Regions from separate parts of the Anaerobacillus sp. 63XJN7_4_ISO-PGPR-S23-413 genome, predicted to be linked through region 1. Evidence: a T-box and tRNA genes for the amino acid it is inferred to sense, from the RefSeq annotation. Region 1 holds a T-box; the other regions hold tRNA genes.
What was found. The T-box of region 1 lies ahead of thrS (threonine--tRNA ligase). A T-box ahead of a tRNA ligase gene usually reads a tRNA of that ligase, here a tRNA-Thr.

Region 1 (7,293 bases):
TTTTTTTATAAGCTTGTGTTATTGATAGCTCGATTTTTGTTCGAATCAATGGGTTGACACAGCGCGTAAATACTACAAAAATCAACAAGGCTCGTTAATATAGTCGGTATGTAAAATAACGTAATGATAGTACTCGTGAAATTCACATCTTAGTTAAAGGAGCAGTTAACGATAAACCAAATATATTTGAATGATTGAATCATACTACAGTTAATAGGATAAAATTAGTCATATAAGAATATAATGAGCTTTAATGCTCAATAACGACGAACTAACAAAAAGGTTCTTTAATTTATTCTTGCAAATCTATTTTAAAAGCCTTATACTATTTTTCGTGAACTTCTTTTATAGCAATTTGGCATTGAAAACTACTTAAAGGGTTAGGACCTCATCGGACTAACTTTCCCCCGTGGTGGATTTTCGATACCGCATGCTAATCAATGCATGAGTAAATTTAAAGGGGGAATTTTGCTATGGATACAATGGGTCGTCACGTCATTGCTGAACTATGGGGCTGTGACATTGAAAAATTAAACAACATGAAATTTATTGAAGAAACATTTGTTGAAGCTGCTCTTAAGTCCGGTGCTGAGGTTCGTGAAGTTGCATTTCATAAATTCGCTCCACAAGGCGTTAGTGGTGTTGTTATTATTTCTGAATCACACTTAACGATTCACAGTTTTCCTGAACATGGTTATGCAAGTATTGATGTATATACTTGTGGAGATCTTGATCCGAACGTTGCGGCTAACTATATTGCTGATGCTCTCGGTGCAGATTCACGAGAAAACATTGAACTTCCTCGAGGCATGGGTCCGGTCAAACCTAAAGTTAGAGAAGAACAGTCAGCGTTTACTTCATAATAATACAATGATTGAAAAGGGTGCTCAGTGCACTCTTTTTTTATATTCACTAAGAAGACATCTCGCTTTTCCTATCGGTCCTATTCCTTTCAATGTGATTGATTTATCAGTCATTTATTGCTATTCTTAAAAAAAATAGAGGAGGACCTGGGGTGGGAATAAAAGAATTTTTTAGCAACCGTTCTGAAACTGGGGAAAGACATCCGAATGATGCTCTTAAAACCCATTATTTTAAAGCGACAAAGGAACAGGCTTTTACAGAAGCGAAAGCCGTCCTTCAACAACACTATAAAGGTGAAATCGTTACGAATTCTCCGGAGCGTGGAGAATTTGTTTTTCAAGTGAAAGGTCCTAAAAAGGCCCTTATTGTTGTAACAGTTGTCACGGTTCGTGCTTATAGAACTGCCGTTGATTTCTCTGTTTCAACAGAGACGCCACTTCCAGTTGATTTCGGATACAGTAAGAAAGTCATTGCAACCATTTATAATGATTTAAAAAAGAAACTTACGTTAATCGGAACAGGGATTTCTGAGCAGTTTTAAGGGTAGGTGTGTCATGACACATTTTATGCTAAAATAGTAGTAGAAATCTTGTTCGTTTAGTGGAGATGATCTTATGCGTTGTCCCAACTGCAATCACAATGGTACAAGGGTGCTTGATTCTCGGCCGGTTCACGAGGGCCGTTCGATTCGTAGGCGCCGTGAGTGTGAATCGTGTACGTATCGATTTACGACATTTGAAACAGTTGAAGAAATACCGCTTATTGTAGTGAAAAAAGAAGGAACTAGAGAAGAGTTTAGCAGGGATAAAATTCTTAGAGGTTTAATTAAAGCCTGTGAAAAAAGGCCTGTTCCACTTGAAACTCTAGAAACAATTGTTAATGAAATCGAACGTGATCTTCGTAATCAGGGAGCTTCCGAGATCAGTAGTGATGTTGTGGGAGAGCTTGTTATGGATCAGCTGGCAAAGGTTGATGAAGTTGCTTATGTTCGATTTGCTTCTGTCTATCGTCAATTTAAAGATATTAATGTCTTTATCCGCGAATTAAAAGAATTAATTAACAGAGCAGAATAACAAAGGGGGAGCTTCGCGTAAGCTCTTTTTTTGTACGGTTTCAAAAATTATGAGGAATACAAAGGTGAAGCATATGCATTGGAAAGAACTTCTTCCTGTTGATACGCTTCAGATTGAAGCATCCGGACTTTTGCACGAGTATGATCGAAGAGTACTAACATTGTTATATCAACCTTTAATCGGGGCTCCGGCCTACAGTCTTTATATGACTCTCTGGAGTGCTCATGAGCAGCAGAATCATTTTGTTACAACAATGACTCATCATAATTTGCTACTTATGATGAGATGGGATTTGAAGAGAGTACTTGAAGAGAGACGTAAATTAGAAGGAATTGGCCTGTTGAAAACATATGTAAAAGACAGTGGAGATCCTAGACATTTTACTTATGAATTGCAAGCTCCTCTCACACCGGAACGCTTCTTCAATGATGGCGTACTGAATATTTATTTATTCAATCGATTAGGACGTAATCGATACAATGATCTAAAAAAGCACTTCACAGTGGAAAAGGCAGATCTAGCTGAGTATAGTGACGTGACTGCATCATTTAATGAAGTATACGATTCTCTTCACCCGTCTGAAATGACTGGTATGAGCGAAGTAGAAGAGGAAGTAACGATAGAGAAACGTGATGAAAATAAAGGCCTTGTTTTTACTTCTTCGCAATTCGACTTCGATATGATGAAGCAGCACATTTCTGATATGATTGTCACTGAGAAAATGTTTACAGAGTCTGTTAAGAAAACGATTGAGCGACTTGCTTTTGTGTATAAAATTGAACCATATGAAATGGGCCGGATTGTGGAACAAGCTGCAATTCACCATGACGAACTTTCTGATGATCTACTGCGCAAGGAAGTAAGCAGTTGGTTCGCGCTTGAAAATCGTGGCAAAGTGCCTGCTCTCCAATATAGAAGTCAACCTGTTTCTTTACAAGAGTTTCATAAGAAAGAACCTGAGACAGAAGAAGAGAAAGCGGCGCAGAGATATGAACAGATGACGCCATATGATATTCTTCAGCGGGCAGCTGAAGGGGGAAAACCTTCTGAAGCAGATATGAAGCTTGTGGAGCGAATAATGGATGAACAAAAGCTGACTCCTGGTGTTATGAATGTCTTACTTGATTTCATTCTAGAAACGCAGGATAAGAAGTTATCGAAGAATTATGTAGAAAAGTTTGCGAGTCACTGGGCAAGGGCAAGGGTAAAGACAGTAAGAGAAGCAATGAACCTTGCCATTAAAGAGCTTCAGCAACCGGCCAAGAAAAAAACAGGCTCTTCCAATCGTGGGAAACCTGCCGCTAGAAAAGACAAAGTGCCTGAATGGATTTCAGATCAAAAAGAACCGGATATGTCTCATGAGGAGCGATCTGAGAAACAGGATCAGCTTAAAAAGATGCTAAGTAAATATAAGAAATAAGCGGGGTGAACAAGAATGGAATCAATCCAGGAATCATTTAACAAGATGCCAGGCAATAAGAAATTCCAGGAACAGTACCAAGAGATGAAGAAGGCTATTATGGCCGATGAAGATATTCGTGCATTTATTGAAGAGCATGACGAGGTCGATGACAAAATAATTGATAGAAGTCTTGCAAGACTATATGAATATACAACACAAGCAAAGCGATGTGAAGGATGCCCTGGTCTCTCGAACTGCATTAATATGATGGAGGGGTACGAGCCTGAGCTATTTATTAATCGTTCGGTGATTGATATTCGCTACAACCGTTGTCCAACAAGAATTGAAGATGATAAGAACAAAAAGCGTAATCAGATGATTCAAAGCTACTATATTCCGAAAGAAATTCTTCAGGCTACCTTCGCGGATTTGGATGATGAAGATCCTGTTAGAATTGAAGCGATTGGGACGGCGATTCAATATGTAGAAGATTTCGTTCCTGGTGAAACCACTAAAGGGCTTTATATTCATGGAGGTTTTGGGGTAGGGAAAACGTTTATTCTCGGGGCTATTGCAAACCAGCTGGCGAAAGAAAAAGGGGTTCGTTCTCAGTTTATTTATACTCCGGATTTCTTCCGTCAAATGAAAAGCGCCATTCAAGATCAATCTATTGATGAAAAGCTTGATTATTTAAAAGAAACACCGCTCTTGATACTTGATGATATTGGAGCGGAAAATATCTCAAGTTGGGTACGAGATGATATTCTTGGAGCTTTATTACAATATCGTATGACTGAGGGGTTACCAACTCTGTATTCATCTAACCTGGACTATGCTTTGCTTGAAGATCATTTAGCTTATTCCCATAAAAGTGGAATTGAAGAAACGAAAGCTAAGCGGATTATGGAGCGAATTAAGCACTTTACCACGCCTGTATTTTTAGAGGGTAAAAATAGACGAGTTTAAAGTCTTCCATTACGGAAGGCTTTTTTTTTGGTTCTATACATCATTTCGCATATTCTGCCATATAGATTCTAATGAGAAGGTAGTGGACAGGAGGGAATGCGTTGGTTTCGATAACATTTACTGATATAGATGACTTCCAATTTGTATTCGATCAATTGAACAAGTTCATTAAAATCGGTGACTCAGTCATTGTAAATGAAGAAGAGTTAAGTCTTTCTGTTGCGATAGGCCCATATGATACAAAACTGTGTTATCAGATTTCTCAATGCATTGCTAACTGTGTGAGTACCTTCTATGAGAAGCGTTGGATGGAACAGCTATTAACTTCAACGTATTATTATCAAGATAAAGATGAAATTGGTGAAATTACATCCATTGCTCGAAGTATTGGAGATGGGGATAAAGAAGACTATCCAGGTGCTCATCGCTATGCTAATCGAAGGGACGTACTGCTTCAGTCAACATTATCGTGTATTGAACAGGGTGGAACCATTTTGTTTGATTCTTTTTTAAGATTTCGAACGGGTCCTTATCGTGCTTTGCTAAATGAATTGATTGGAGAAGCGATTGACGAATATAAACTTGAACAAGAATATCAAAACTTCGTTGAAGGTTTAAGAATTCTATTGCGATCCAGGCAATCTCTTCAGAAAAAAGTAGTTCTTGTTTATGATAAAACATATCAATTATTTGATATGAATGGGTCACTATTAACTGGTATAGAGGGGAAGTTGGAAGATCTTCCTGTTGGGCTAACCATAGATGAGATAGATTCTGAAATTCTATTTCCCCTTCTGCTGCTTGCTCCAGAAGAAGTTTGTATTTACACGGATGATTCCGATGAGGGGCTCGTTCAAACAATCCGAAATGTGTTTGAAGAAAGGTTAAGTTTTTTTCCGTATCGTATGTCTAAACTATTTTTTTCAGGCAATCCTTAAAATAAGCTTGATTTTCATATGTACACTACTTATAATACCTACATACACGCATATACGTAATTGTTACGATAAGGACATGAGATGTGTTGTTAGCTTTCAGAGAGGGAAGGATTGGTGCGAACTTCCTAGCGAGACGAGCATACTTACCACCTTTGAACTCTGCCCTGGAAATGGGGTGGCGTTTCTGCTACGTTACAGCAGTCTGAGCCGTATAGGTTATTATCTTATGCGGGAAGCAGGGTGGAACCACGAGATCAACACTCGTCCCTTTTGGGATGGGTGTTTTTTATATGCAAAAAAAGGAGTGAAGAAGCATGGCTGAAATGGTAAAAATAACGTTTCCTGACGGTTCTGTAAAGGAATTTAATAAAGGGACAACAACGGAAGAGATTGCAAGCTCAATCAGCCCGGGCCTAAAGAAAAAGGCTCTTGCAGGAAAAGTGAATGGTGTTCTTTTTGATTTGAGACGCGAAATTGAAGAAGATGCTTCTATTGAAATTGTAACACCTGAAAGTGAGGACGGTCTTGAAGTGCTTCGTCATAGTACAGCGCACCTTATGGCACAGGCAATTAAACGCCTCTACAGTGATGTAAAACTAGGAGTAGGGCCGGTTATTGATAGTGGTTTCTACTATGATATTGACTGCCCTGTATCTATTACGCCTGAGGACCTGCCTAAGATTGAGAAAGAAATGAAGAAAATCATTAATGAAAATCTTGAAGTGAAGCGTATCGTTGTAAGTCGCAGTGAAGCAGAGAAAATGTTTAAAGAGATTGGCGATGAGCTCAAATTAGAGCTATTAGAAGCTATTCCTGCTGACGAACAAGTGACAATTTATGAACAGGGTGAATTCTTTGACCTTTGTCGTGGACCACACGTTCCATCTACTAGTAAGATAAAAGCCTTTAAATTACTTTCGATTGCAGGCGCTTATTGGCGTGGAGATAGCGAAAACCAGATGCTTCAACGCATTTATGGAACAGCTTTTCCAAAGCAATCTCAAGTTGAAGAATACCTTCATCTTTTAGAAGAAGCTAAAGAACGTGATCACCGCAAACTCGGTAAAGAACTTAAGCTATTTACTATTTCCCAAGAGGTAGGACAGGGACTTCCGATTTGGTTGCCAAGAGGGGCGACTATTCGTCGGACGATTGAACGATATATTGTAGATCTTGAGGAACGTCTTGGGTATAACCATGTATATACACCTCACCTTGCAAATGTTGATCTATATAAAACAAGTGGTCACTGGGATCACTATCAGGATGATATGTACCCTCCGATGAAAATGGATGAAACAGAAGAACTTGTTCTTCGTCCAATGAATTGCCCGCATCATATGATGATTTATAAAAACGATCTGAAAAGCTATCGTAGTCTTCCATACCGCGTTGCGGAGCTTGGAACAATGCATCGATATGAAATGTCTGGAGCGCTAGCAGGTCTTCAGCGCGTACGTTCGATGACGCTAAATGACGCTCACATCTTCTGTCGTCCTGATCAAATCAAGCAAGAATTTATTGAAGTTGTCGAGCTTATCCAGGAAGTTTATAAAGACTTTAACATCAGTGACTACTCATTCCGTCTTTCTTATCGCGATCCAGCAGATAAGAAAAAATATATCGACAATGATGAAATGTGGGAAAAAGCACAAAGAATGCTTAAAGAAGCAATGGATGACCTAAACGTCGAATATGTGGAAGCTGAAGGCGAAGCTGCGTTTTATGGTCCGAAATTGGATGTTCAGGTGAAAACAGCTCTAGGTAAAGAGGAAACTCTTTCGACTGTTCAACTTGACTTCCTACTTCCAGAGCGATTTGATCTATCTTATATTGGTGAAGATGGCAACCACCATCGTCCAGTTGTTATTCATCGCGGCGTTGTTTCTACAATGGAACGCTTCGTAGCATTCTTAATTGAAGAATACAAAGGAGCATTTCCAACTTGGCTTTCACCTATCCAGGCGGAGATTATTCCGGTATCAGAAGTTCACTTAGAATATGCAAAGAACGTTCAGAAAAAACTTCAGCGTGCAGGAATTCGTGTCGA
Region 2 (7,293 bases), 1.4 Mb from region 1:
ATAGCGATCAATGTTCGTATAAGCACGAATGAATGCCTCTTGAGCCACATCCTCAGCTTCCTGCCTGTTACCAAGCATTCGGTATGTCAAAGCAAAGACTCGATCTTTATAGAGCTCTACTAACTCCCCAAATGCATTATGGTCCCCTTTTCTTACTTTCAACACGATTCTTTTTACGATTGCATCCATTTTTTCAACCCCCGCTGATTCCTGCGGCTATTATAGTTACGTATCAGGAAAAACAAAGTTTCACTTTTTCTAAAAAAACATTTTCTAATCTTTCCTTATTCTATCACGTTTGAATTACTGTTTTTAATGAAAATACATAATTTTCTAGTGAAAATAGTTTATTTTTTTAATATATAGGGTATAAAGCTATAAATTATTGAGAGGGTGGTTCGGCTCATGGAAAGGTTGAATCGAAAAATAAGCTTTCAAATAAAAAGCGAGAAAGATCATCTCCTTCAAGAAATTGAGGCTTCCCGCAATAAAATGAATTTATTAGCAAGGAACAAACCACTTAGTTCTTCCGAAATAATTGAAATTAGCACTTATCTGGACTATCTATTAAACGAATATGATCAATGTCGAAATAAAAAAACAGCGGCTTTATCTTAAGATAAAGTCGCTGCCTTTGTGTTTATTTTAATTTTTCCCCAAATAAAGATCCCATTAAAGCGACGGCAACAGTAGCCGTTTTATTTTTCTCGTCTAAAATAGGATTCACTTCAACGAATTCTGCAGAAGTTAAAATGTTTGATTCTGCAAGCATTTCCATCGCAAGATGACTCTCACGATAGCTAATTCCTCCAAGTACTGGTGTACCTACTCCAGGAGCATCGTGCGGATCAAGTCCATCAAGGTCAAGACTTAAATGCACCCCATCAGTGTCTTTCGATACATACTCGATAGCCTCTTCCATTACTTGCGTCATACCCATACGGTCAACTTCATGCATCGTATATACTTTAATACCTTTTTCTTTAATCAGTTTACGCTCACCATCATCAAGAGAACGAGCTCCGATAATCACAATGTTTTCTGGTTTAATTTTAGGTGAATATCCTGAAATGCTAGTTAAAGACTCATCACCAATACCAAGACTAACTGCAAGTGGCATTCCATGAATATTTCCTGATGGTGACGTTTCGGAGTTATTTAAATCACCATGCGCATCGTACCAAATAACGCCTAAATTTTCATAATTACGTGCTACACCGGCAAGAGTGCCAATAGCAATACTATGATCTCCACCAAACACTAGTGGAAAGCGCTTTCGATTAATCACTTCATTTACAACATTTGAAAGCTTTTCGCTAGCATCAGCAACTTCTTTCAAATTTTTAAGTTGATGATCCTGTTCTTCTGGACGCTTTTCTGGCCTTCCTATTTCAATATCCCCAAGATCTTCAATATCGTAATTCAAATTTGATAACCGTTCTACAATTCCAGCATATCTGATCGCACTTGGACCCATGTCTACCCCGCGTCTCATTTGGCCAAGATCCATTGGTACTCCTATAATCGAAAGTTTATTATTCATTATGTAGCCTCCTCGTATCCTAGTCTAGCTCTATTCTACCCATATTCCAGTAAATGACTCAACCTGACATAAAATACGAATAAATATTCATACAATTACGTAAATTGATGTTCTTTACGGATAAATATAAGGAACAGTAGCCTGGCCGTGGAGGATCTGAATCATATATCATCTGCAAGGCGCATTAGAAATAGAAAAGTTTCCTACTTCAAAATGATTTTATGACATAAAAAAAACCCTAAACATTGTTTAAGGAAAATGGTGGAGCCTAGCGGGATCGAACCGCTGACCTCCTGCGTGCAAGGCAGGCGCTCTCCCAGCTGAGCTAAGGCCCCATTTGGAGCGGGTGATGGGGATCGAACCCACGACATCAGCTTGGAAGGCTGAGGTTTTACCACTAAACTACACCCGCATATAAAGTTTGGAGCGGAAGACGGGATTCGAACCCGCGACCCCCACCTTGGCAAGGTGATGTTCTACCACTGAACTACTTCCGCATATGGTGAGCCATGAAGGACTCGAACCTTCGACCCTCTGATTAAAAGTCAGATGCTCTACCAACTGAGCTAATGGCTCTTACTGGTGGAGGGGGACGGATTCGAACCGCCGAACCCTGAGGGAGCGGATTTACAGTCCGCCGCGTTTAGCCACTTCGCTACCCCTCCACTGGAAAAATGGTGCCGGCCAGAGGACTTGAACCCCCAACCTACTGATTACAAATCAGTTGCTCTACCAATTGAGCTAGGCCGGCAAATATATAGTATTAACAAATAAAAAAGAGTGCACTCTACTGAGTACTCCTGAAGGTAAAGCAATTATTAAGAAAAATGGTGGAGGATGACGGGCTCGAACCGCCGACCCTCTGCTTGTAAGGCAGATGCTCTCCCAGCTGAGCTAATCCTCCACAGAGTATAGATAAATTAAATTGGTGACCCGTACGGGATTCGAACCCGTGTTACCGCCGTGAAAGGGCGGTGTCTTAACCGCTTGACCAACGGGCCATGTCCTGGAGCTTCCAACCGGATTCGAACCGATGACCCCTTCCTTACCATGGAAGTGCTCTACCTGCTGAGCTATGGAAGCATAATGGCTCCACAGGTAGGATTCGAACCTACGACCGATCGGTTAACAGCCGATTGCTCTACCACTGAGCTACTGTGGAATATTGGTCAGCCTGGCAACGTCCTACTCTTGCAGGGGGAGATCCCCCAACTACCATCGGCGCTGAAGAGCTTAACTTCCGTGTTCGGCATGGGAACGGGTGTGGCCTCTTCGCCATCATTACCAGACTAATCAAAGGTTGTTCCACTAGAAAGTGTTTAACCAAGGACAAGATATATCTTACTATATTTCTTTATAAAGATCAAGAAAAATTTTCATTCCTTGAAAACTAGATAGCACGCACAACGTTTTCCAATAACAATGTCTAGTTCCGCAGGCTACATTCTTGCCCATTTCACTCTTTCACTTCAGGCGAAAAGCGCCTTACGTTCAAGAGCTCCAATGGTCTACGAAAGTGACCAAGCCTGCTTTACTTTTCGTTTTTAGGTTAAGCCCTCGATCGATTAGTATTCGTCAGCTCCACGTGTTGCCACGCTTCCACCCCGAACCTATCTACCTCATCATCTCTAAGGGATCTTACCAGCTTCATGCTGTGGGAAATCTCATCTCGAGGGGGGCTTCATGCTTAGATGCTTTCAGCACTTATCCCTTCCACACGTAGCTACCCAGCTATGCTCCTGGCGGAACAACTGGTACACCAGCGGTGTGTCCATCCCGGTCCTCTCGTACTAAGGACAGCTCCTCTCAAATTTCCTGCGCCCGCGACGGATAGGGACCGAACTGTCTCACGACGTTCTGAACCCAGCTCGCGTACCGCTTTAATGGGCGAACAGCCCAACCCTTGGGACCTACTTCAGCCCCAGGATGCGATGAGCCGACATCGAGGTGCCAAACCTCCCCGTCGATGTGGACTCTTGGGGGAGATAAGCCTGTTATCCCCAGGGTAGCTTTTATCCGTTGAGCGATGGCCCTTCCATGCGGAACCACCGGATCACTAAGCCCGACTTTCGTCCCTGCTCGACTTGTAGGTCTCGCAGTCAAGCTCCCTTGTGCCTTTACACTCTGCGAATGATTTCCAACCATTCTGAGGGAACCTTTGGGCGCCTCCGTTACACTTTAGGAGGCGACCGCCCCAGTCAAACTGCCCACCTGACACTGTCTCCGCACCGGATCACGGTGCTGGGTTAGAATGTCAGTACAGCCAGGGTAGTATCCCACCGACGCCTCCATCGAACCTGGCGGTCCGACTTCTATGGCTCCTACCTATCCTGTACAAGCTGTACCAAAATCCAATATCAGGCTACAGTAAAGCTCCATGGGGTCTTTCCGTCCTGTCGCGGGTAACCTGCATCTTCACAGGTACTATAATTTCACCGGGTCTCTCGTTGAGACAGTATCCAAGTCGTTGCACCTTTCGTGCGGGTCGGAACTTACCCGACAAGGAATTTCGCTACCTTAGGACCGTTATAGTTACGGCCGCCGTTTACTGGGGCTTCGATTCAGAGCTTCTCCCGTAAGGGATAACCCCTCCTCTTAACCTTCCAGCACCGGGCAGGTGTCAGCCCCTATACTTCGCCTTACGGCTTTGCAGAGACCTGTGTTTTTGCTAAACAGTCGCTTGGATCTTTTCACTGCGGCTCCCCTGGGCTATAAACCCGAGGAAGCACCCCTTCTCCCGAAGTTACGGGGTCATTTTGCCGAGTTCCTTAACGAGAGTTCTCCCGATCGTCTTAGGATTCTCTCCTCGCCTACCTGTGTCGGTTTGCGGTACGGGCACCTTTTTCCTCACTAGAGGCTTTTCTTGGCAGCGTAGAATCAAGGACTTCGGTACTAAATTTCCCTCGCCATCACGACTCAGCCTTCATGGTGAACGGATTTGCCTATTCACCAGCCTAATCGCTTGGACGCGCATTTCCAGTAGCGCGCTCTCCCTATCTTTCTGCGTCCCCCCGTCGTTCAAACGGAAAGGAGGTGGTACAGGAATATCAACCTGTTATCCATCGCCTACGCCTTTCGGCCTCGGCTTAGGTCCCGACTAACCCTGAGCGGACGAGCCTTCCTCAGGAAACCTTGGGCTTTCGACGGACAAGATTCTCACTTGTCTTTCGCTACTCATACCGGCATTCTCACTTCTAAGCGCTCCACCAGTCCTTTCGGTCTGACTTCACAGCCCTTAGAACGCTCTCCTACCATTGTCGTAAGACAATCCACAGCTTCGGTGATACGTTTAGCCCCGGTACATTTTCGGCGCAGCGTCACTCGACCAGTGAGCTATTACGCACTCTTTAAATGATGGCTGCTTCTAAGCCAACATCCTGGTTGTCTAAGCAACGCCACATCCTTTTCCACTTAACGTATACTTTGGGACCTTAGCTGGTGGTCTGGGCTGTTTCCCTCTCGACTACGGATCTTATCACTCGCAGTCTGACTCCCGCGGATAAATCGTTGGCATTCGGAGTTTGACTGGATTCGGTAATCCGGTAAGGACCCCTAGTCCAATCAGTGCTCTACCTCCAAGATTCTTGCCGCGAGGCTAGCCCTAAAGCTATTTCGGAGAGAACCAGCTATCTCCAGGTTCGATTGGCATTTCACCGCTACCCACACCTCATCCCCGCATTTTTCAACATGCGTGGGTTCGGGCCTCCATTCAGTGTTACCTGAACTTCACCCTGGACATGGGTAGATCACCTGGTTTCGGGTCTACGACCACGTACTATTTCGCCCTATTCAGACTCGCTTTCGCTGCGGCTCCGCCTTCTCAGCTTAACCTTGCACGGGATCGTAACTCGCCGGTTCATTCTACAAAAGGCACGCTGTCACCCATTAACGGGCTCCAACTAGTTGTAGGCACACGGTTTCAGGTTCTTTTTCACTCCCCTTCCGGGGTGCTTTTCACCTTTCCCTCACGGTACTGGTTCACTATCGGTCACTAGAGAGTATTTAGCCTTGGGAGATGGTCCTCCCGGATTCCGACGGGGTTTCACGTGTCCCGCCGTACTCAGGATCCGTCTCGGAGGGCATCGGATTTTGACTACAGGATTGTTACCTTCTCTGATGGACCTTTCCAGGTCGCTTCGTCTATCCGTGCCTTTGTAACTCCAAAGAGACGTCCTACAACCCCAGAGGGCAAGCCCTCTGGTTTGGGCTGATTCCGTTTCGCTCGCCGCTACTCAGGAAATCGCGTTTGCTTTCTCTTCCTCCGGGTAATGAGATGTTTCAGTTCCCCGGGTCTGCCTTCCATTCCCTATGTATTCAGAAATGGATACCATCCTATTAAAGATGGTGGGTTCCCCCATTCGGAAATCTCCGGATCAAAGCGTACTTACAGCTCCCCGAAGCATATCGGTGTTCGTCCCGTCCTTCTTAGGCTTCTAGTGCCAAGGCATCCACCGTGCGCCCTTAGTAGCTTAACCTTCGATTTGTTAGGCATTACTGCCATAACGCATCAGTTATTACTAAGTTATTGCATAAAAAATAATTATTGGATGTCGTTGTTTGTGCTATCTAGTTTTCAAGGAACAAGGTTACTACTTGAATCCGCCTAAGCTTCATCACTTCACCTGGTTTGAAAGAATAAATCATTCTTTCAAAACTAAACGAAACGCTCATGTAAGGTTGGTAACGTAAGTTACCTTCGTAATTCTCCATAGAAAGGAGGTGATCCAGCCGCACCTTCCGATACGGCTACCTTGTTACGACTTCACCCCAATCATTTGTCCCACCTTCGGCGGCTGGCTCCATAAAGGTTACCCCACCGACTTCGGGTGTTACAAACTCTCGTGGTGTGACGGGCGGTGTGTACAAGGCCCGGGAACGTATTCACCGCGGCATGCTGATCCGCGATTACTAGCAATTCCGGCTTCATGCAGGCGAGTTGCAGCCTGCAATCCGAACTGAGAACGGCTTTATGGGATTCGCTTCACCTCGCGGTGTTGCTGCCCTTTGTACCGTCCATTGTAGCACGTGTGTAGCCCAGGTCATAAGGGGCATGATGATTTGACGTCATCCCCACCTTCCTCCGGTTTGTCACCGGCAGTCACCTTAGAGTGCCCAACTAAATGCTGGCAACTAAGATCAAGGGTTGCGCTCGTTGCGGGACTTAACCCAACATCTCACGACACGAGCTGACGACAACCATGCACCACCTGTCACTCTGTCCCCCGAAGGGGAACGTCCTGTCTCCAGGATTGTCAGAGGATGTCAAGACCTGGTAAGGTTCTTCGCGTTGCTTCGAATTAAACCACATGCTCCACTGCTTGTGCGGGCCCCCGTCAATTCCTTTGAGTTTCAACCTTGCGGTCGTACTCCCCAGGCGGAGTGCTTAATGTGTTAACTTCAGCACTGAGGGTGGAACCCCCCAACACCTAGCACTCATCGTTTACGGCGTGGACTACCAGGGTATCTAATCCTGTTTGCTCCCCACGCTTTCGCGCCTCAGCGTCAGTTACAGACCAGAGAGCCGCCTTCGCCACTGGTGTTCCTCCACATATCTACGCATTTCACCGCTACACGTGGAATTCCACTCTCCTCTTCTGCACTCAAGTCCTCCAGTTTCCAATGACCCTCCACGGTTGAGCCGTGGGCTTTCACATCAGACTTAAAAGACCGCCTGCGCGCGCTTTACGCCCAATAATTCCGGACAACGCTTGCCACCTACGTATTACCGCGGCTGCTGGCACGTAGTTAGC
Region 3 (7,293 bases), 1.0 Mb from region 1:
TCCAGCTAATTTTATCATTAGAGCGAGCACGCTCCTGCATAATTTTTGATGCGCGAAGTTCTTTCCTCCTGTGAAGAACAGTAACTTCTGAAGCGAATTTCGTTAAGAAAGTCGCTTCTTCCATAGCTGAGTCTCCTCCACCAATCACAACGATTTTTTTACCACGGAAGAAAAAGCCGTCACACGTTGCACATGTACTCACACCTCGACCCATATTCTCTGATTCTCCTGGTATACCTAGAAGCTTTGCTGAAGCACCAGTCGAAATCAAAACAGACTCCGCCATAATATCCCCGAGAGTATCTGTTTTTAATTTAAAGGGACGCTCATTAAAATCAATATCCTTCACCCATCCTCGCTCAATTGTAGCGCCGAACCTAAGCGCCTGCTTCTTCATATTTTCCATCAATTCTGGACCGAGAACGCCATCTGGAAAACCGGGAAAGTTCTCAACATCTGTTGTTAACGTAAGCTGACCACCAGGTTCCGGTCCCTCAATGACGAGCGGCTCCATATTAGCCCTCGCAAGATAAATGGCTGCTGTTAAACCCGCTGGTCCTGTTCCTACAATAACTGCTTTATGCATAATGACCCTCCTCTATCGACTTCATTATGTTATTTTTCCTAATTATATAGAAATAAACCCTTCTCTTACAAATTATATGGGTATCCATCAATTTGTTTCTTGATCTTATGCAAATGGTTGTTCATTTTCACACCTTCTTGATAGAATAGAAACAGTCTTGTAATAGTAAGGAAAACCCGAGGTGAATAAAAGATGAATCCAATAGTTGAATTCTGCATGAGCAATCTTTCGAGCGGTTCACATAAAGCAATGGAAAAACTAGAAAAAGATACAGATCTTGATGTGCTCGAATATTCTTGTCTTGGTCACTGCACACTTTGTAGCCAGGATATTTACTGTCTCGTTAACGGCGAGCGCGTTACTGCCGAAACGCCCGATGAGCTAGTTGATAACGTCTACCAGTTCATCGAAGAAAATCCGATGTTTTAACCGAATTTGGACATACTAATAAGTGAATCCAATTAGAGGAGGAGCTTACATGAAAAATCGAAACGCGTATGATCCGAAAGTCGGTGTGCAAGGTGAAAAAGAAGGCGAAGACGCTCTTCTTATGAATAAAAAAAGAGGCCCGCAAAATGCGCGCCCTAAAAAAAAGTAAAAGCCGCTTTATGCGGCTTTTTATTATGCTATGCGAAACCGAAAAGTAAACCAGAAGTCTTCATTGAGTGAGGTGCCGGTAGCAATAATATGCTGCTCTCCTTCATCATCAAGCGTAATCCAGCTATGATGCTCATCTTTATAAACTGGATAGAAATGACCTTCCTTAAATAATTTACGATTCAATACACTTTCTGAGCCGGTTAAAGGCTCTTCTTCGAAAACATCTCTAATACATTGTACAAGTTCCATCTATGTTGTGATCCTCCCTTAATCTCCAACCAAAAACACCCCGCGCACCTCTCTTACGAGAGCCACTTAGGCGGAGTGTTTTTATCCCAATAAATCTTACCTACTTCATAATGTTCTTCAAAATCATCATTCGCTGCATGGTAATGAAAATTAAACCAATAGCCATCTTGTGGGGGATGATCTCTTCTCACATGAAAACGCAATAAGTCTTCCCCACTCTGTTGATTATATACATGAAGAATACGTTCTCCGTATCCACCAGAAGGGTTGTCTGTCAAACGAAGTGACCTTAATGTATCCTCATCCAGATTTTCCACTGAGGTAGCGATCGCTTCTGTCATTTTAGGTACAATTGCATCTCGATACTCGTTACCGACTCGAGTTGAGATCGTTTCACCGAATTTTGTTAGCCCGAGTTGCTCGGATTGATTGCTTGCATAGCTTACAAAATGCGTCAGGAGTTCAGAAGAAGAAGCGTCCTGAGCTATGATGGGCCAATCATACTGATCAACAAGAGGCTCTATCGCCTTATCAGGCTCGTCCCTCGGCTCAATAAGAAGATGGTTTTCTTCTTGATAATTTTCTGATGACTCTGTTTTGTCATCTGCTAGATATCCAGTAGGAACCACAGTTCCAAGTGTAATAACAGCAACAAATGCTACAAATAACTTTCTCATCCAAAGAGGGAATTTCATTATGTGCACCTGACTTTCGAAGATCAATAGTTAGTATTATTCTCGCATGATCTTCTCAAAAAAGCCAGAAGTTTAGACGATTTTTCATTAATTTTCATTTGGCTATGGTAACGAAGCTTTTCATTCAAAAAGGCTCTTTTTTAAAAGATTGTTGCTTTCGAAACAATTGTTGAATTAAACACTAAACTTCGCTGATTGGAGCGGAAGGATGCTAACCGCCTGCCCCGCGAAAAACGAGCATCCCTGAGCGAAAATTCACCCACTATAGCAACAATGTCTACGAAAGAGCCTTTAAAAAAGAGCGCTTCATGTAAGCGCTCCATCTATTAACAAGTAAACATATCAATTCTTCTCAAACTTATGCCTGTATACACCCACCTTCTACCGGTCCAGCGAAACCCTGAAACAGAAGTACGCCCTACATAAACTGGCCAAAACCAAAATGAATTGCCGCCTCTCATCCAAATATAAGTAAACCGATACATACACCTTCTAATGGATCCCGGATCTACAGCAAATGTTCCAGCTTGTGCTGACTGTGGTCTAGGAGGCGGTGATGCTGGTGGGCTCGATGTTGGAGCTACGGGTTGCTGACGGTAGGCATCTGTGTTGTCATAATGATAAGCAATGTGCTCATGTTCTTCATAATACATTCGGTCCATCCCCTCTCTTATACAGTCACTGTATGCTGTATTCTGATGAGACGTACCGAATTGAAAACAACAAAAAAAGCATCTCTTTGAGTATGCTTGAGTCAAAAAGTCTATGGAAATTTAGTTGGTGACCCGTACGGGAATCGAACCCGTGATACCGCCGTGAAAGGGCGGTGTCTTAACCGCTTGACCAACGGGCCAAAAAAATGGAGCGGGTGATGGGGATCGAACCCACGACATCAGCTTGGAAGGCTGAGGTTTTACCACTAAACTACACCCGCAAAGATGGAGGAGGAAGAGGGATTCGAACCCCCGCGGGCGACTAAGCCCCTGTCGGTTTTCAAGACCGATCCCTTCAGCCAGACTTGGGTATTCCTCCAAAAACATGAAAATATATATGGTGGAGCCTAGCGGGATCGAACCGCTGACCTCCTGCGTGCAAGGCAGGCGCTCTCCCAGCTGAGCTAAGGCCCCAATATGGTGCGCCCGAGAGAAGTCGAATCCCTAACCTTCTGATCCGTAGTCAGACGCTCTATCCAATTGAGCTACGGGCGCATATTCTATGGTGCGGGTGAAGGGACTTGAACCCCCACGTCGTAAGACACTAGATCCTAAGTCTAGCGCGTCTGCCAATTCCGCCACACCCGCATGTGTGGTGCCGGCCAGAGGACTTGAACCCCCAACCTACTGATTACAAGTCAGTTGCTCTACCAATTGAGCTAGGCCGGCATAATTTAATGAAAGTCATCAAAAATAAATGGTGGAGGATGACGGGCTCGAACCGCCGACCCTCTGCTTGTAAGGCAGATGCTCTCCCAGCTGAGCTAATCCTCCATTAAACAGCGACTTCATTATTATACAATAACTTCTTTTGCCTCGTCAACACTTTTTTTAATGTATTTTTTCAAGGACAAGACCTATCTTATCACCGACCCCAAAAAAACACAACCCTTTTTCACAAAAAAATTATTCCCCATAGTTAAGCACTCCATTTTTGACATAGAAAAAAAGCAGGGAGCGCTCTCCCCTGCTTATACTGGCGTTTGAATAAGTGGTTTTTTCTTTTTATTTTGGCGGAGTATTGGTCTTTTTTTAGTCACCATTTCAGAATCATATTTTCGGTACTCTTTCATGTCGGTTGATTCCCGCAAAAGCTGATCTTCAACATAGTGACGCTTTCTTTTCAAAAAAACCCCTCCTCATAAGTAATAATTCTCAATACCCTATTTTTCTGTTGTTAAACCCGAATCTTTTTCACCATCGATCTATCGGCAAAAGTTACAGGTAACACATAATTTATTCACTTAGAGCGCAATTATGCTTCATCCAGATTAAATTGGTAATAATTTTCCTGATCTTCTCCTGACCTCTCAACAAAAGTAACTTCTCCATTTTGTGAAACCATAATAACAGTTTGCGCCCTCGTTCCGTAATGATCCGACTTAATAAAAACGGGTGAAAGCATCCTTTCCCATTCAATCGGCACGCCTGTCTGTGGTAATAAATAATCAGGTGCAGGCTCAGCATGAGAAAGCATTTCAAAAAGACGATTTTGATCGAGGTTCTTTTCTGCACTTAAATAGTGTTTCAATTCTTCTTTAAGCTGCTCAACCTTTGGCCAGCTCGTATTCAGTAAGTGATTACTTACAGCGTGAACACCGTTCTCTAGTTTTGAAATTTGATCCTGCCGGTTTGAATAATAATAAAGGCTCTTAAAATCTCCTATGATTAAATTAAATCCATTGTACTGATCTTTCTTTTGTCGAACCATTTCTAGGTATGATAATGGGGATTGATGATCACGTAAGTAATCGGCCGTTAGATCACCCCTTGATAGACTTTTAGGCTGCTCATTCGCTTCTCGATAATTCGTAAGGGCTGCAATTCTTCCGTTTGTTGTAACCCCTAGCCATGTTCCCATAGCCTTTAAATCACGCCCCGCAAGTAGTTCTGGTACATCTTCCCAATAGTTCGCAGGTTTTGTTGGACGCTCGTAGAATTCATCTCGGTTGGCTACGAGTATAAATGGGTATGTAGGATGAACATTTTGAGCTACAGCAATTAAGCACATCTTAACGCGCCTCCTCTCTCGTTTCACTGTAAGAAAAAACGCAGCGTTAGCCGCTGCGTTACGATTGGATCATACGAACTTCTTCTTCACATGCAGAAGAACAATAATGGTTATACTCCTCTTTGCAAGAATCACAGACGATGTGAAGCTTGTCACACTGTACATTAGCACAATTGATATAAGTATCTGCTGGCTCCTCACAATGATAGCATTTCCCTACAACTGTATCTTCATCGGTACGGTTTACATTAACAGCAAGACGATCATCAAATACAAAGCACTTGCCATCAAAATATTTCCCCTGTACCTCCGGGTCTTTACCATACGTTACAATTCCTCCATGAAGCTGTGAAACGTCGGAAAAACCTTTTTTCATTAAGTAACCAGAAAATTTCTCACAGCGAATTCCACCTGTACAATAAGTTAGTACTTTCTTATCTTTTTGGTCCGAAAGATTTTGTTCAATCCAGTCTGGAAGATCACGAAAAGCCTTTATATCAGGACGAATTGCATTGCGAAAATGACCAATATCGTACTCATAATCATTTCTTGCATCGATAACAATTACATCATCATCTTCTAATGCTTCCATAAATTCCTTTGGCTCAAGATAATTCCCGGTTATTTCTTTCGGGTTTACATCTTCCTCAAGCTTTAGTGAAACAATTTCTTCGCGCGGACGTACGTGCATCTTTTTAAAGGCATGACCTTCTGCTTCATCAATTTTGAAAGCCATATCACGAAAGCGTTCATCTGCTTTTAGTTCGTCCATGTAGCGCTCAGTATCCTCAACGGTTCCTGAAACCGTTCCATTAATGCCCTCTTTGCCTACAAGGACTCGACCTTTTAAATTGAGTGATTGACAATACTTAAGATGCTTTCGAGCAAAATAATCCGGATCTTCTATTTCTACATATTGATAATATAACAGCACTTGATATGCTGAAGCTTCTGATTGCAAATCAAAAACCACCCTTTACGTCTTCTTCAATCAAGCTCTAATCCAAGAGCCTAAATCAATACTATATCTTACCGGATTCGAAGTCTGATGTAAAGAAGATTACCTTGATGGGAAGTAGTCGTCTTTAAGCTTTTCGATTTCGATAAGAGATGCTTCGGCCCATCTTCCGCCTTCGTGCTTGAGCTCTGCGGATTGTGTTTCAAGCGCTTCCTTGAGTGAATCATGATAATCAGGAATATTTCCTTCGTAATGATTAATGGCTGACATTGGAACGAGCGCTTTCTCGAATTGGGCTAACGCTTTTCGCTGGTGAAAAAGAGGAACATCGAGCTGTTTGGGATTATGAAGGTCTCCCTGAGTTGGATGCTTGATGACAGCAAGAACTTTAATCACAGCTTTGGGGGACTTCATATCGACGACTTCTCCAATATATCTCCCCGTTTTATAACCTGCCGTTACTATTTCTCCTGGCTGAAACGTTTTTTTCTCTGACATAGTCGCTTCACTCCTTCATCTAACTGTGTGTACACGTCGATGATATCATAAAATCCTCCTTTATCAGGAGGATTTTATCTTGTGAAGACATGTTTCCCAATCTCTTTGATGATATGCCTTGTACGAATCCAATCGTCTGTTGCAATATCAGGATTGTAATAAAACAAAGCTCCTGAGCTTGGGTCTCTACCACTAAGGGCCGCATAGACAGCCTTATATGATTCTGCTCCTGGCTTTTGATCATATTGACCGTCAGATACTGCAGTATAAGCACCACTTTCAAAAATCACTTCTTTAATGCTATTTGGAAATCTTGCAGAAAGTGTTCGATTGACTGTTACAGCAGCTACCGCTACTTTCCCTTCAAACGATTCACCTCTTGCTTCTCCATTAACCAATTTGGCCAACATTTCAATTTCTTCTACAGAATAGTTCGATACAGTAAATTGATCCTTTGTTACTTTCTTAACATCATTCATATTTTTAACAGGAAGGTTAAGCAATAAGGCAACCTCCTGTTTCGTTTCTGGTTCAGATAAAGTTTCGTTTAATACAACTTCTTCATTAACCTCATTCTCAATCTTAGGCTTTACTTTCATCAATGATACGGCCGCTACCTGATGAGTTTGTGCAGAAAACAGAGCAAAAAAGAGGCTCATCATCATCATAGCAATGATCGTTTTGTTCATATATCTCATCCTTTCAGTAGCTTTTTGCCACGCCATAAAGGATAGAGGAAGGACAGGTCCCTTTCAATAGGGAGTCACAGGGATGTCTTCCACATATGAGAACAAAAAGAAACTCCTTCCAAAAGGGAAGGAGTAAGATAATTAGTCTTGAAATTGCTTCATTGCAAGAACTTGTAACGATAATTCATCACTCGGAGGATTGTGAAGCCCCGCTCTAACGTCTCGATAAAGTCGTTCCAGATGATTCTTCTTCATTAAGCTTCGTGCTCCTACAATACGCATTGAAAGATCAAC
Region 4 (7,293 bases), 1.4 Mb from region 1:
CGTACTCAGGATCCGTCTCGGAGGGCATCGGATTTTGACTACAGGATTGTTACCTTCTCTGATGGACCTTTCCAGGTCGCTTCGTCTATCCGTGCCTTTGTAACTCCAAAGAGACGTCCTACAACCCCAGAGGGCAAGCCCTCTGGTTTGGGCTGATTCCGTTTCGCTCGCCGCTACTCAGGAAATCGCGTTTGCTTTCTCTTCCTCCGGGTAATGAGATGTTTCAGTTCCCCGGGTCTGCCTTCCATTCCCTATGTATTCAGAAATGGATACCATCCTATTAAAGATGGTGGGTTCCCCCATTCGGAAATCTCCGGATCAAAGCGTACTTACAGCTCCCCGAAGCATATCGGTGTTCGTCCCGTCCTTCTTAGGCTTCTAGTGCCAAGGCATCCACCGTGCGCCCTTAGTAGCTTAACCTTCGATTTGTTAGGCATTGCTGCCATAACGCATCAGTTATTACTAAGTTATTGCATAAAAAATAATTATTGGATGTCGTTGTTTGTGCTATCTAGTTTTCAAGGAACAAGGCTACTACTTGAATCTGCCTAAGCTTCATCACTTCACCTGGTTTGAAAGAATAAATCATTCTTTCAAAACTAAACGAAACGCTCATGTAAGGTTGGTAACGTAAGTTACCTTCGTAATTCTCCATAGAAAGGAGGTGATCCAGCCGCACCTTCCGATACGGCTACCTTGTTACGACTTCACCCCAATCATTTGTCCCACCTTCGGCGGCTGGCTCCATAAAGGTTACCCCACCGACTTCGGGTGTTACAAACTCTCGTGGTGTGACGGGCGGTGTGTACAAGGCCCGGGAACGTATTCACCGCGGCATGCTGATCCGCGATTACTAGCAATTCCGGCTTCATGCAGGCGAGTTGCAGCCTGCAATCCGAACTGAGAACGGCTTTATGGGATTCGCTTCACCTCGCGGTGTTGCTGCCCTTTGTACCGTCCATTGTAGCACGTGTGTAGCCCAGGTCATAAGGGGCATGATGATTTGACGTCATCCCCACCTTCCTCCGGTTTGTCACCGGCAGTCACCTTAGAGTGCCCAACTAAATGCTGGCAACTAAGATCAAGGGTTGCGCTCGTTGCGGGACTTAACCCAACATCTCACGACACGAGCTGACGACAACCATGCACCACCTGTCACTCTGTCCCCCGAAGGGGAACGTCCTGTCTCCAGGATTGTCAGAGGATGTCAAGACCTGGTAAGGTTCTTCGCGTTGCTTCGAATTAAACCACATGCTCCACTGCTTGTGCGGGCCCCCGTCAATTCCTTTGAGTTTCAACCTTGCGGTCGTACTCCCCAGGCGGAGTGCTTAATGTGTTAACTTCAGCACTGAGGGTGGAACCCCCCAACACCTAGCACTCATCGTTTACGGCGTGGACTACCAGGGTATCTAATCCTGTTTGCTCCCCACGCTTTCGCGCCTCAGCGTCAGTTACAGACCAGAGAGCCGCCTTCGCCACTGGTGTTCCTCCACATATCTACGCATTTCACCGCTACACGTGGAATTCCACTCTCCTCTTCTGCACTCAAGTCCTCCAGTTTCCAATGACCCTCCACGGTTGAGCCGTGGGCTTTCACATCAGACTTAAAAGACCGCCTGCGCGCGCTTTACGCCCAATAATTCCGGACAACGCTTGCCACCTACGTATTACCGCGGCTGCTGGCACGTAGTTAGCCGTGGCTTTCTGGTTAGGTACCGTCAAGGTACCGCCCTATTCGAACGGTACTTGTTCTTCCCTAACAACAGAGCTTTACGACCCGAAGGCCTTCGTCACTCACGCGGCGTTGCTCCGTCAGACTTTCGTCCATTGCGGAAGATTCCCTACTGCTGCCTCCCGTAGGAGTCTGGGCCGTGTCTCAGTCCCAGTGTGGCCGATCACCCTCTCAGGTCGGCTACGCATCGTCGCCTTGGTAAGCCATTACCTTACCAACTAGCTAATGCGCCGCGGGCCCATCCTGCAGTGTTAGCTCGAAAGCCAACTTTCAACATTGCACCATGCGGTGCGATGTATTACCCGGTATTAGCTCCGGTTTCCCGGAGTTATCCCAGTCTGCAGGGCAGGTTGCCCACGTGTTACTCACCCGTCCGCCGCTAAGATCAGGGAGCAAGCTCCCATCTCTTCGCTCGACTTGCATGTATTAGGCACGCCGCCAGCGTTCGTCCTGAGCCAGGATCAAACTCTCCGATAGAAAGCTTAATCTAGCTTTAAAACAATGTTTTGTTTCCGTAGAAACAATTACTTACATGGCGTTTCGTTCAGTTTTCAAAGATCAATTTTTCTTTCAACGTCGTTTTCAGCGACTAAACCATCATATCATGATTCATTTGTCAGTGTCAACAACTTTTTTAAAAAATAATTGGTGGAGCCTAGCGGGATCGAACCGCTGACCTCCTGCGTGCAAGGCAGGCGCTCTCCCAGCTGAGCTAAGGCCCCGTTGGTATGAATGGTCGGGAAGACAGGATTTGAACCTGCGACCCCTTGGTCCCAAACCAAGTGCTCTACCAAGCTGAGCTACTTCCCGTAAAAAGAAGAAAACCAACAAAATAATGGTGCGCCCGAGAGAAGTCGAATCCCTAACCTTCTGATCCGTAGTCAGACGCTCTATCCAATTGAGCTACGGGCGCAAAATCTAATTTAGTTAATGGAGCGGAAGACGGGATTCGAACCCGCGACCCCCACCTTGGCAAGGTGATGTTCTACCACTGAACTACTTCCGCGCAATTGGTGCGGGTGAAGGGACTTGAACCCCCACGTCGTAAGACACTAGATCCTAAGTCTAGCGCGTCTGCCAATTCCGCCACACCCGCAAATGCATGGTGAGCCATGAAGGACTCGAACCTTCGACCCTCTGATTAAAAGTCAGATGCTCTACCAACTGAGCTAATGGCTCTTTTCGATAAGAAAAGCTGGTGCCGGCCAGAGGACTTGAACCCCCAACCTACTGATTACAAGTCAGTTGCTCTACCAATTGAGCTAGACCGGCGATATATGTACCCTTTCGGGTTATAAGAAAAATATGGTGGAGGATGACGGGCTCGAACCGCCGACCCTCTGCTTGTAAGGCAGATGCTCTCCCAGCTGAGCTAATCCTCCACTATATAAGCCTAGCGACGTCCTACTCTTGCAGGGGGAGATCCCCCAACTACCATCGGCGCTGAAGAGCTTAACTTCCGTGTTCGGCATGGGAACGGGTGTGACCTCTTCGCCATCATCACTAGACTAACAGGATGTTAGCCGTTCGGTGTTCACCACAGGACGTGGTGGCACTTAATCGAACTTCCTTATTTCAGGTGTTCCCTGAAAACTAGATAGCACGCACAACTTTCCAATATGCTCAGCTACGTAAGCCAAATCCTCGATCGTTTCACCTTTTGATTCTGACGCATAAAGCGCGTCTGAGTCAAAAGCCTCCAACGCTTGTCGGATTTCAACGGCTTACTTCGCTTTTCGTTTAGGTTAAGCCCTCGATCGATTAGTATTCGTCAGCTCCACGTGTTGCCACGCTTCCACCCCGAACCTATCTACCTCATCATCTCTAAGGGATCTTACCAGCTTCATGCTGTGGGAAATCTCATCTCGAGGGGGGCTTCATGCTTAGATGCTTTCAGCACTTATCCCTTCCACACGTAGCTACCCAGCTATGCTCCTGGCGGAACAACTGGTACACCAGCGGTGTGTCCATCCCGGTCCTCTCGTACTAAGGACAGCTCCTCTCAAATTTCCTGCGCCCGCGACGGATAGGGACCGAACTGTCTCACGACGTTCTGAACCCAGCTCGCGTACCGCTTTAATGGGCGAACAGCCCAACCCTTGGGACCTACTTCAGCCCCAGGATGCGATGAGCCGACATCGAGGTGCCAAACCTCCCCGTCGATGTGGACTCTTGGGGGAGATAAGCCTGTTATCCCCAGGGTAGCTTTTATCCGTTGAGCGATGGCCCTTCCATGCGGAACCACCGGATCACTAAGCCCGACTTTCGTCCCTGCTCGACTTGTAGGTCTCGCAGTCAAGCTCCCTTGTGCCTTTACACTCTGCGAATGATTTCCAACCATTCTGAGGGAACCTTTGGGCGCCTCCGTTACACTTTAGGAGGCGACCGCCCCAGTCAAACTGCCCACCTGACACTGTCTCCGCACCGGATCACGGTGCTGGGTTAGAATGTCAGTACAGCCAGGGTAGTATCCCACCGACGCCTCCATCGAACCTGGCGGTCCGACTTCTATGGCTCCTACCTATCCTGTACAAGCTGTACCAAAATCCAATATCAGGCTACAGTAAAGCTCCATGGGGTCTTTCCGTCCTGTCGCGGGTAACCTGCATCTTCACAGGTACTATAATTTCACCGGGTCTCTCGTTGAGACAGTATCCAAGTCGTTGCACCTTTCGTGCGGGTCGGAACTTACCCGACAAGGAATTTCGCTACCTTAGGACCGTTATAGTTACGGCCGCCGTTTACTGGGGCTTCGATTCAGAGCTTCTCCCGTAAGGGATAACCCCTCCTCTTAACCTTCCAGCACCGGGCAGGTGTCAGCCCCTATACTTCGCCTTACGGCTTTGCAGAGACCTGTGTTTTTGCTAAACAGTCGCTTGGATCTTTTCACTGCGGCTCCCCTGGGCTATAAACCCGAGGAAGCACCCCTTCTCCCGAAGTTACGGGGTCATTTTGCCGAGTTCCTTAACGAGAGTTCTCCCGATCGTCTTAGGATTCTCTCCTCGCCTACCTGTGTCGGTTTGCGGTACGGGCACCTTTTTCCTCACTAGAGGCTTTTCTTGGCAGCGTAGAATCAAGGACTTCGGTACTAAATTTCCCTCGCCATCACGACTCAGCCTTCATGGTGAACGGATTTGCCTATTCACCAGCCTAATCGCTTGGACGCGCATTTCCAGCAGCGCGCTCTCCCTATCTTTCTGCGTCCCCCCGTCGTTCAAACGGAAAGGAGGTGGTACAGGAATATCAACCTGTTATCCATCGCCTACGCCTTTCGGCCTCGGCTTAGGTCCCGACTAACCCTGAGCGGACGAGCCTTCCTCAGGAAACCTTGGGCTTTCGACGGACAAGATTCTCACTTGTCTTTCGCTACTCATACCGGCATTCTCACTTCTAAGCGCTCCACCAGTCCTTTCGGTCTGACTTCACAGCCCTTAGAACGCTCTCCTACCATTGTCGTAAGACAATCCACAGCTTCGGTGATACGTTTAGCCCCGGTACATTTTCGGCGCAGCGTCACTCGACCAGTGAGCTATTACGCACTCTTTAAATGATGGCTGCTTCTAAGCCAACATCCTGGTTGTCTAAGCAACGCCACATCCTTTTCCACTTAACGTATACTTTGGGACCTTAGCTGGTGGTCTGGGCTGTTTCCCTCTCGACTACGGATCTTATCACTCGCAGTCTGACTCCCGCGGATAAATCGTTGGCATTCGGAGTTTGACTGGATTCGGTAATCCGGTAAGGACCCCTAGTCCAATCAGTGCTCTACCTCCAAGATTCTTGCCGCGAGGCTAGCCCTAAAGCTATTTCGGAGAGAACCAGCTATCTCCAGGTTCGATTGGCATTTCACCGCTACCCACACCTCATCCCCGCATTTTTCAACATGCGTGGGTTCGGGCCTCCATTCAGTGTTACCTGAACTTCACCCTGGACATGGGTAGATCACCTGGTTTCGGGTCTACGACCACGTACTATTTCGCCCTATTCAGACTCGCTTTCGCTGCGGCTCCGCCTTCTCAGCTTAACCTTGCACGGGATCGTAACTCGCCGGTTCATTCTACAAAAGGCACGCTGTCACCCATTAACGGGCTCCAACTAATTGTAGGCACACGGTTTCAGGTTCTTTTTCACTCCCCTTCCGGGGTGCTTTTCACCTTTCCCTCACGGTACTGGTTCACTATCGGTCACTAGAGAGTATTTAGCCTTGGGAGATGGTCCTCCCGGATTCCGACGGGGTTTCACGTGTCCCGCCGTACTCAGGATCCGTCTCGGAGGGCATCGGATTTTGACTACAGGATTGTTACCTTCTCTGATGGACCTTTCCAGGTCGCTTCGTCTATCCGTGCCTTTGTAACTCCAAAGAGACGTCCTACAACCCCAGAGGGCAAGCCCTCTGGTTTGGGCTGATTCCGTTTCGCTCGCCGCTACTCAGGAAATCGCGTTTGCTTTCTCTTCCTCCGGGTAATGAGATGTTTCAGTTCCCCGGGTCTGCCTTCCATTCCCTATGTATTCAGAAATGGATACCATCCTATTAAAGATGGTGGGTTCCCCCATTCGGAAATCTCCGGATCAAAGCGTACTTACAGCTCCCCGAAGCATATCGGTGTTCGTCCCGTCCTTCTTAGGCTTCTAGTGCCAAGGCATCCACCGTGCGCCCTTAGTAGCTTAACCTTCGATTTGTTAGGCATTGCTGCCATAACGCATCAGTTATTACTAAGTTATTGCATAAAAAATAATTATTGGATGTCGTTGTTTGTGCTATCTAGTTTTCAAGGAACAAGGCTACTACTTGAATCCACTTTTATGCTGCCTTGCACCGAGGAAGCCAACATCGTTAGCATTACTCGAAGACGCAGGTGCATATTTGTTTCATTTCATTATAGTAGATGTGTTGGTGGAGCCTAGCGGGATCGAACCGCTGACCTCCTGCGTGCAAGGCAGGCGCTCTCCCAGCTGAGCTAAGGCCCCAAATGATCCAAATGGCATTCAACCAAGAGGAATAGATTGAATCAACAAAACTTTTATGGTGGGCCTGAGTGGACTCGAACCACCGACCTCACGCTTATCAGGCGTGCGCTCTAACCAGCTGAGCTACAGGCCCATAAAGGCTTGTTAACTATATTTAATTGAAAGAATAAATCATTCTTTCAAAACTAAACGAAACGCTCATGTAAGGTTGGTAACGCAAGTTACCTTCGTAATTCTCCATAGAAAGGAGGTGATCCAGCCGCACCTTCCGATACGGCTACCTTGTTACGACTTCACCCCAATCATTTGTCCCACCTTCGGCGGCTGGCTCCATAAAGGTTACCCCACCGACTTCGGGTGTTACAAACTCTCGTGGTGTGACGGGCGGTGTGTACAAGGCCCGGGAACGTATTCACCGCGGCATGCTGATCCGCGATTACTAGCAATTCCGGCTTCATGCAGGCGAGTTGCAGCCTGCAATCCGAACTGAGAACGGCTTTATGGGATTCGCTTCACCTCGCGGTGTTGCTGCCCTTTGTACCGTCCATTGTAGCACGTGTGTAGCCCAGGTCATAAGGGGCATGATGATTTGA

Region 2: it has a tRNA-Thr gene. The T-box ahead of thrS (threonine--tRNA ligase) is inferred to sense a tRNA for this amino acid. The anticodon was not compared.
Region 3: it has a tRNA-Thr gene. The T-box ahead of thrS (threonine--tRNA ligase) is inferred to sense a tRNA for this amino acid. The anticodon was not compared.
Region 4: it has a tRNA-Thr gene. The T-box ahead of thrS (threonine--tRNA ligase) is inferred to sense a tRNA for this amino acid. The anticodon was not compared.

What each region holds. Positions count from the first base shown of each region.
Region 1 is NZ_CM149688.1:3,004,799-3,012,091, reverse strand. It holds gene speD (adenosylmethionine decarboxylase) at 474-863, shown strand; gene AC0VYO_RS15900 (cytosolic protein) at 1,016-1,405, shown strand; gene nrdR (transcriptional regulator NrdR) at 1,479-1,937, shown strand; gene AC0VYO_RS15890 (replication initiation and membrane attachment family protein) at 2,011-3,357, shown strand; gene dnaI (primosomal protein DnaI) at 3,373-4,305, shown strand; gene AC0VYO_RS15880 (putative sporulation protein YtxC) at 4,407-5,243, shown strand; T-box leader at 5,300-5,515, shown strand; gene thrS (threonine--tRNA ligase) at 5,558-7,293, shown strand, end outside.
Region 2 is NZ_CM149688.1:167,933-175,225, reverse strand. It holds gene sigW (RNA polymerase sigma factor SigW) at 1-189, opposite strand, end outside; gene AC0VYO_RS01030 (aspartyl-phosphate phosphatase Spo0E family protein) at 406-618, shown strand; gene rocF (arginase) at 641-1,543, opposite strand; tRNA gene AC0VYO_RS01020 (tRNA-Ala) at 1,803-1,878, opposite strand; tRNA gene AC0VYO_RS01015 (tRNA-Gly) at 1,882-1,955, opposite strand; tRNA gene AC0VYO_RS01010 (tRNA-Gly) at 1,966-2,040, opposite strand; tRNA gene AC0VYO_RS01005 (tRNA-Lys) at 2,044-2,119, opposite strand; tRNA gene AC0VYO_RS01000 (tRNA-Tyr) at 2,124-2,208, opposite strand; tRNA gene AC0VYO_RS00995 (tRNA-Thr) at 2,219-2,294, opposite strand; tRNA gene AC0VYO_RS00990 (tRNA-Val) at 2,372-2,447, opposite strand; tRNA gene AC0VYO_RS00985 (tRNA-Glu) at 2,470-2,544, opposite strand; tRNA gene AC0VYO_RS00980 (tRNA-Thr) at 2,551-2,626, opposite strand; tRNA gene AC0VYO_RS00975 (tRNA-Asn) at 2,631-2,705, opposite strand; rRNA gene rrf (5S ribosomal RNA) at 2,716-2,832, opposite strand; rRNA gene AC0VYO_RS00965 (23S ribosomal RNA) at 3,089-6,018, opposite strand; gene AC0VYO_RS00960 (hypothetical protein) at 6,110-6,253, opposite strand; rRNA gene AC0VYO_RS00955 (16S ribosomal RNA) at 6,256-7,293, opposite strand, start outside.
Region 3 is NZ_CM149688.1:1,974,449-1,981,741, reverse strand. It holds gene trxB (thioredoxin-disulfide reductase) at 1-586, opposite strand, end outside; gene AC0VYO_RS10745 (YuzB family protein) at 779-1,015, shown strand; gene AC0VYO_RS10740 (hypothetical protein) at 1,208-1,435, opposite strand; gene AC0VYO_RS10735 (YpjP family protein) at 1,489-2,112, opposite strand; gene AC0VYO_RS10730 (transporter) at 2,457-2,783, opposite strand; tRNA gene AC0VYO_RS10725 (tRNA-Glu) at 2,909-2,983, opposite strand; tRNA gene AC0VYO_RS10720 (tRNA-Gly) at 2,991-3,064, opposite strand; tRNA gene AC0VYO_RS10715 (tRNA-Ser) at 3,070-3,162, opposite strand; tRNA gene AC0VYO_RS10710 (tRNA-Ala) at 3,182-3,257, opposite strand; tRNA gene AC0VYO_RS10705 (tRNA-Arg) at 3,262-3,338, opposite strand; tRNA gene AC0VYO_RS10700 (tRNA-Leu) at 3,347-3,431, opposite strand; tRNA gene AC0VYO_RS10695 (tRNA-Thr) at 3,437-3,512, opposite strand; tRNA gene AC0VYO_RS10690 (tRNA-Val) at 3,542-3,617, opposite strand; gene AC0VYO_RS10685 (hypothetical protein) at 3,815-3,970, opposite strand; gene AC0VYO_RS10680 (NRDE family protein) at 4,099-4,854, opposite strand; gene trhO (oxygen-dependent tRNA uridine(34) hydroxylase TrhO) at 4,913-5,815, opposite strand; gene kapB (kinase-associated lipoprotein KapB) at 5,915-6,310, opposite strand; gene AC0VYO_RS10665 (cell wall hydrolase) at 6,385-6,999, opposite strand; gene AC0VYO_RS10660 (acyl-CoA dehydrogenase family protein) at 7,141-7,293, opposite strand, start outside.
Region 4 is NZ_CM149688.1:98,423-105,715, reverse strand. It holds rRNA gene AC0VYO_RS00570 (23S ribosomal RNA) at 1-420, opposite strand, end outside; gene AC0VYO_RS00565 (hypothetical protein) at 512-655, opposite strand; rRNA gene AC0VYO_RS00560 (16S ribosomal RNA) at 658-2,209, opposite strand; tRNA gene AC0VYO_RS00555 (tRNA-Ala) at 2,379-2,454, opposite strand; tRNA gene AC0VYO_RS00550 (tRNA-Pro) at 2,466-2,542, opposite strand; tRNA gene AC0VYO_RS00545 (tRNA-Arg) at 2,569-2,645, opposite strand; tRNA gene AC0VYO_RS00540 (tRNA-Gly) at 2,664-2,738, opposite strand; tRNA gene AC0VYO_RS00535 (tRNA-Leu) at 2,744-2,828, opposite strand; tRNA gene AC0VYO_RS00530 (tRNA-Lys) at 2,836-2,911, opposite strand; tRNA gene AC0VYO_RS00525 (tRNA-Thr) at 2,929-3,004, opposite strand; tRNA gene AC0VYO_RS00520 (tRNA-Val) at 3,039-3,114, opposite strand; rRNA gene rrf (5S ribosomal RNA) at 3,124-3,240, opposite strand; rRNA gene AC0VYO_RS00510 (23S ribosomal RNA) at 3,474-6,403, opposite strand; tRNA gene AC0VYO_RS00505 (tRNA-Ala) at 6,625-6,700, opposite strand; tRNA gene AC0VYO_RS00500 (tRNA-Ile) at 6,757-6,833, opposite strand; rRNA gene AC0VYO_RS00495 (16S ribosomal RNA) at 6,944-7,293, opposite strand, start outside.